Regions from separate parts of the Uliginosibacterium sp. 31-12 genome, predicted to be linked through region 2. Evidence: predicted binding sites of a transcription regulator. Region 2 holds the regulator's gene; the other holds the start of a gene.

Region 1 (3,415 bases), on a different contig from region 2:
CTGATCTGCTGTCCTTGCTGGCCGAGATGGGTGTGACGGTCAATTTCTGGCACCTCGCCGATTCGGGCAAGGACTCCACGGACTTGCTCGATCGCCTGCTCGACACCTATGGCCAGGGCCCCAACTACTTCGTGGTGAAGAACGAAGGTCGCGGCACAGACTTTTCACTGTTGGAAAAGTCCGCAGCCCTCAGCCGGGCACTGGAGCTGGGCGGGAAGCTGATCACGCTGAGCGAATTGCACGAAGCCAGCATGAACAAAATCGATCGGCAGAATGCGAGCTTCTGGGCTGCCATCAACAACCGTGAGGGCGATGCCGTGCTGGGCATGATGGAGCGCCAGCGCGTCAAGACCTGGCTGCGTAACCACTACGCGATCTTCGACACCCTGCCACTCTGAACCCGCAGCCCCAAAACAAAACGCCCGGTCTCGCAAGAGCCGGGCGTTGTGCTGGACGTCAGTTTTTCATGCCGACAAGGCCAGTCGCATCTTCTGCATGGCTTTGGCCTCGATCTGGCGGATCCGCTCGGCTGACACGCCGTACTCAGCGGCCAGCTCATGCAGGGTGGCCGGATCATCCTCCACCAGCCAGCGGCGCTGCACGATGGCGCGGCTGCGCTCGTCCAGGCTTGCCAGTGCGCCCTTCAGGCCTTCGTCTGCCAGGCGCTCGCTCTGCGCAGTAGCCAGCACTTCCACCGGCTCGGCCGATTCGTCTGCCAGCCAGTCGATCGGCGCCATGCGCTCGTCGTCGTCATCCGAACCGCGATCAATCGCTACTTCGCCACCGGCAAAGCGCGTTTCCATCTCGATCACTTCTTCCGGCTTCACGCCCAGCTTGCTCGCAATACCGCGTACATCCTCAGGACTCAGTGAAGCACTGTCACCGCGCATGCTGCGCAGGTTGAAGAACAGCTTGCGCTGGGCCTTGGTGGTCGCAATCTTCACCAGACGCCAGTTCTTGACGATGTATTCGTGGATCTCGGCCTTGATCCAGTGCATGGCAAAAGACACCAGCCGCACCCCACGCTCCGGATCGAAACGCTTCACCGCCTTCATCAGGCCAATGTTGCCTTCCTGGATCAGATCCGCATGCGGCAGACCGTAACCGAGGTAATTGCGGGCAATGGACACCACCAAACGCAGATGCGACAGCACCAGTTGGCGCGCGGCGTCCAGATCGTTCTCTTCCTTCAGGCGCAGAGCCAAGGCGTGTTCCTGCTCCTCGGTCAGCAGCGGGTAGCGATTGACGGCCTGCACGTACTGGTCGATGTTGCCCAGAGCGTTCGGAACCGGAAAAGCCAGCGCTTGCGTCATACCTGTCACCTCCACAAATCTTCAGCGGGCATTTCGCCCAACTCAATGTTAGCACTCTGCCTCATTGAGTGCTAAATGCGCAAGAGAGTTCCATGAACATGTCCATAGAAAATCAAAAGCCCCGCCTAAACAATTGTTTAGGCGGGGCTTCGGGCTCACTTAAAGGCGTTCTCAGAACGGGATATCGTCGTCGAAATCGCCAAAGCCACCCGCCGCAGGCGCTGCTGCCGGCGCCGGACGGGCCGCCGGCGCAGCCGCCGGACGAGCGCGTGGCGCCTGCTGGAAGTCGTCACCACCGCGCTGGTCATAATCGTTTCCGCCACGGGAAGCACCGCCATCTTCACGCGAACCGAGCATCTGCATCTGGTCGGCGCGGATCTCGGTGGTGTATTGCTCCACACCTTCCTTGTTGGTCCACTTACGGGTGCGCAGGCTACCTTCGATATACACCGGGCGGCCCTTCTTCAGATACTGGCCGGCGATCTCGGCGAGGCGGCCGTTGAACACCACGCGGTGCCACTCGGTGGCTTCCTTCTTCTCGCCGGTCTGCTTGTCCTTCCAGGTATCCGTCGTGGCAACGGTAATGGTGCAGAAAGCATCACCGCTCGGGGCATAACGCGTTTCCGGGTCCTTGCCCAGATTGCCGACGATGATGACTTTGTTGACTGAGGCCATGCGATTACTCCTTCGATAAAGTTGCGGCGCCGCATTCACGATTCATTCGGCGCCGATTCGGGTCTGTTCTGCCGCGCGGCACTGAGCGCGTGACAGCCAGCGATCCTACCCTGAGCGAGAACTTTACGTAAGGCTCCCGCCACACATCCTCACCCGCCACAGCGCGAAAACACTTGGCCGGGCAGGGTCCGCCCCGTATATTGGTTGGTTTTCTTGCTGGCGGCACAGGCTATGGAATGGATCCAGATCCGTGGGGCACGTACCCACAACCTGAAGAACATCAGTCTCGACATCCCGCGTAACAAACTCACCGTGATTACCGGCCTGTCTGGCTCCGGCAAGAGCTCGCTGGCCTTCGACACGCTCTATGCGGAAGGCCAGCGGCGCTACGTGGAAAGCCTGTCAGCCTACGCACGCCAGTTCCTGCAGCTGATGGAAAAGCCGGACGTCGATCTCATCGAAGGCCTTTCGCCAGCCATCTCCATCGAACAGAAGGCCACCAGCCATAACCCGCGCTCGACGGTCGGCACCGTCACCGAGATCCACGACTACCTGCGCCTGCTCTACGCCCGTGCCGGCACGCCGCACTGCCCTGATCACGAACTGCCGCTCGAGGCGCAGACCGTGTCGCAGATGGTTGATCACGTATTGGCCTTGCCTGAAGGCACGCCGCTGATGATCGCCGCCCCGCTGATCACCGAACGCAAGGGCAGCCACGAAGAGCTGGTTGCCGAACTGCGTGCTCAGGGCTTTGTACGCCTGCGCGTCAACGGCCAGATCTGCGAGATCGACTCGGTGCCGCCACTCTCCAAAACGAGCAAGCACAGCATCGATCTGGTGGTGGATCGCATCAAGATCCGCCCAGATTCGCGTCAGCGCCTTGCCGAAAGTTTCGAAACCGCCCTGGCACATGCCGAAGGACGTGCCATCGCCATTGAGATGGAGAGCGGCCGGGAGCACCCGTTCTCGGCGCGCTACGCCTGCCCCGTCTGCGGCTTCGCGGTGCAGGAACTGGAACCTCGACTGTTCTCCTTCAACAATCCGGTTGGTGCTTGCCCGAGCTGCGACGGCCTCGGCAACCACGACTTCTTCGACCCTGCCCGCGTTGTCGCTCATCCCGAGCTCTCGCTGGCTTCGGGGGCCATTCGCGGCTGGGATCGGCGCAACCAGTTTTACTTTCAGATGCTGCAAAGCCTCGCGGCATTCTACGAATTCGATACGGACACCGCTTTCAATGAGTTGCCCGCGGAGATCCGCGAAGTGGTGCTTCACGGCTCAGGGAGTCGCAAGATCCCGTTCAAGTACCTCTCGGAATCGGGCCGCATGGTCAGCAAGGAGCACAGCTTCGAGGGCATCCTGCCAAATCTGGAGCGGCGCTTCCGAGAAACAGACTCGGTCGTCGTGCGCGAAGAGCTCGGCAAATTCCG
Region 2 (3,415 bases):
AAGCTCATTACGAGCTTGTCCGGCATGCCATGCTGTTGCCAGTGCGCGGCGATGCGCTGACCCAGCGCACGGATGTAGTCAGGATGGTCATGGAAGCTTCGCACGAAGCGCAGCTCGGGCAGATTGCGGATCTTCATCCCGGCTGCAGCCACTGCATCGAAGGCACTGGCGGTGGTGCTGGCGGCATATTGCGGATAGAGCGGCAGCACCAGTATTCGGCTGCAGCCACGCGCCTTGAGGCGCATCAGCGCCCCCTCCACGTCTGGCTGACCGTAGCGCATGGCCCAGTCGACCTGAACGTCCGGATGCCCCGCCTGCAGCAGGTAGCCGGCGAGCAGCTTGGCTTGTTTTTCCGTATGAACCCGCAACGGCGAGCCTTCCTTGCTCCACACCGTGGCGTACTTTGCGGCTGACTTTTTGGGGCGAGTATTGAGGATGATGCCGTTGAGGATTAACCACCATAGCGCGCGCGGAATTTCGACCACACGCGGGTCGGAGAGGAACTGCTTCAGATAGGGGCGCACTGCCTTGGCAGTCGGCGCGGCCGGAGTGCCGAGATTGATCAGCAGCACGCCGGTACGTGGTGTGCTGCCATGCGTGAATTCAGGCTCTTGCAGAAAGCGGGGCATGGTGATCCTGTGCAATCGATTGCCTTTATGCCGGCAGTTGCCGGAGTTTGGCGTTTTCGCGGGGAGTCAGGTGTTGCTCGACAAGGCGCTGGAAAGCAGTCGTGCTGTGATGTCCACAATCGGGATGACGCGTTCGTAAGCCATGCGCTGCGGGCCGATCACAGCCACGGTGCCGACAACTTGGCCGTCGACCTCGTAAGGCGCGGTGACCACACTGCATTCGTCCAGCGGGCTGATGCCGGATTCTCCGCCGATGAAGAGCTGCACGCCCTCGGCGCGATTGGAAATATCCAGCAACTGCACCAGGCCAGACTTCTGCTCGAACATTCGGAACAGCTCGCGCAGGCGGTTCATGTTGGAGGAAATGTCATCCACTTCCAATAGCTTGCGTTCGCCGGTGATCAGATAGCCCGAGTTCTGTTCCTCCATGGCTTCCTGGCCAACAGTAATGGCGGCCGACATCAGCTCGCTCATGTTCTGCTGCAGCTGCACCAGCTCACCGCGCAGGTGATCGACCATTTCGCCAAAAGCCAGCCCGGCGCAATGGTGGTTCAGGTAATTCGCAGCGGTGACGAGTTCGGAGGCTGTGTAGGCGCGTTGGGTGAACAGGATGCGATTCTGCACATCGCCGCTCATAGCCACGATGATCAGCAGCACGCGGGTGTCCGACAGGCTCACGAACTCGATCTGGCGGATTTTGGTGGCTTCGCGGCGTGGCGCGGCGACGATGCCGGCAAAGCTGGTCAACTCCGAGAGCAGGCTGGAAGCTGCAGAGAGTACGCGGCGTGGCTCGTCCGGATGGATGTGGTGTTGAAGTTCGCGAACTTCGGTCTGCGCCAGCGGTTTGACGGTAAGCAGGGTGTCCACGAACAGACGATAGCCACGTGCGGTAGGGATGCGACCGGCAGAGGTATGTGGGCTGGTGATCAGGCCCAGCTCTTCCAGATCCGACATCACGTTGCGGATCGTAGCGGGCGAGAGTTCCAGCCCGGACTGCTTGGAGAGCACGCGCGAACCTACGGGTTGACCCTCGGCGATATAGCGTTCGACGAGCGTTTTCAGCAGGAGTTGGGCACGTTTGTCTAGCTGGGGCATGGCTGCATTGTAAGGGCTTGGCAGGAGCTTTGGGCAGATCCTGCGGCCTGGCCCAAACAGCAGAATTGGGGGGCATTTAGCCGGCTCACATGCCGCTCCACGTAGGCAAAAACTTGCAAAAATTTGCTAAACCTTTGTTCTGACTCGCCGTTACAGAACGCATCGGGCTCCGACTGAAGCGGCTTGCTGCTGACTGGAACCTATAAAACTAGAGAAACGCATTTCCGTCAGGAGTTAGCCATGCCAACCGTTACCGGACTGTCGGCCTCACAGATAGCCGCACTGACCACAACCCAGGTGGCCGCACTCACGACCGCGGATTTCAAGGCGCTTTCCCAAACCCAGATCGGTGCATTCAGCGCAGAGCAGATTGCGGCGATGGAAACCCAGGATCTGGTGACCCTGACCGGGGCCCAGGTTGCTGCGTTCACCCCTTACAACGTGGTGGGTTTCACCAGTGGACAGATTCAGGCGCTGACTCAAACCCAGTTTCAGGGCATGACGGTTGAGCAACTCAGCTCCCTGAGTTCCGATCAGATAGCCGCCATGGAAACCCGTGATCTGGCGGCCCTGTCGGTGACGCAATTGCGCGGGCTGACGGTGGATCAGCTTGTCGGGTTTGGTACGAGTCAAATCCGGTCTTTGAGTGCCACACAGGTCGCTGGCTTCTCTGCCGAGCAGATCGGCTCCTTCTCCACCACGCAGATTTCCGCCCTGTCGACTTCGCAAATCAAGGTTTTGACAACAGGGCAGGTGGCTTCTCTGGGGGCTGAACAGGTTGCGGCGCTGACCACGGCCCAGGTGAGGAATCTGACTGTTAGCCAGGTCCAGACCTTGTCCGAAGACCAGCTCAATGCGTTGGAGACTAGTGACTTCAGTGCTTTGACGGCAACCCAGATCCAGGCACTGAAGACCAACCAGATCAGTGCCTTGTCGGAATCCCAGATTGCGGCTTTGACGACGCAGCAGGCCGCCAGTCTCACCCAGGCCCAGATCCAGGTGCTCTCGCCGGAGCAGATTCAGGCCATGAAGACGCAGGACGTTGGCGCACTGGCTGTATCGCAGCTCAAGGGGCTGACAACCGAGCAAATCGAATCCTTGTCGTCTGCCCAAGTGGCGGCAATGACTTCTGGCCAGTTGGCCAGCTTTAGTGCGAATCAGCTCAAAGCGCTCACGACGGCACAGGTGTCGGCCCTTGAAACACAGGATCTGGCCGCGCTGCTTGCAACCCAGATCAGCAGTTTGAAAACGGATCAGCTCGCTGCGCTGAGCACCACACAGATCCAGGCCTTGCAGGCTACCCAGGTTGCCGCATTGAGTTCCGCCCAGGTACGTGCTTTGAGCAGCGCCCAGATCGCGGCGCTGGAAACGCGGGATCTGTCCGCTCTGTCTGCCACGCAGATTGCAAGTCTGACCAATGAGCAGGTGTCTGCCCTCGGCACACAGCAGTTTGCGGCCCTTTCAGGCGCGCAGATCAAGGGGCTGACGAGCAGCCATATCCAGGCGTTGACGACGGGCCAGATCGAAGCACTGAACTCGGTGCAGGTACAGAGTCTGTCTGCGACCCAGGTTTCTGCCATGTCATCCGATCAGATCGTGGCGATGGAAACCCGCGATTTCTCGATGCTGAGCGCTACGCAATTGCGCGGATGGGATGCCAGCCAGGTCGGCACCCTGACCACGAGTCAGAT

Evidence for each region. Region 2 encodes HrcA, which represses chaperone genes, less so after heat shock. Its sites were predicted from a motif close to TNTTAGCACTCNNNGNCNNNGAGTGCTAANA; they were not measured.
Region 1: a site for HrcA is predicted at 1,360-1,390, ahead of rpoH (RNA polymerase sigma factor RpoH). Genes of this name have one in related genera too.

What each region holds. Positions count from the first base shown of each region.
Region 1 covers NZ_JAUOOA010000009.1:16,139-19,553, reverse strand. The annotation lists gene Q3Y64_RS15935 (mobilization protein) at 1-398, shown strand, start outside; gene rpoH (RNA polymerase sigma factor RpoH) at 465-1,313, opposite strand; gene ssb (single-stranded DNA-binding protein) at 1,485-1,988, opposite strand; gene uvrA (excinuclease ABC subunit UvrA) at 2,220-3,415, shown strand, end outside.
Region 2 covers NZ_JAUOOA010000001.1:234,140-237,554, forward strand. The annotation lists gene hemH (ferrochelatase) at 1-629, opposite strand, end outside; gene hrcA (heat-inducible transcriptional repressor HrcA) at 696-1,724, opposite strand; gene Q3Y64_RS01080 (hypothetical protein) at 1,965-3,415, shown strand, end outside.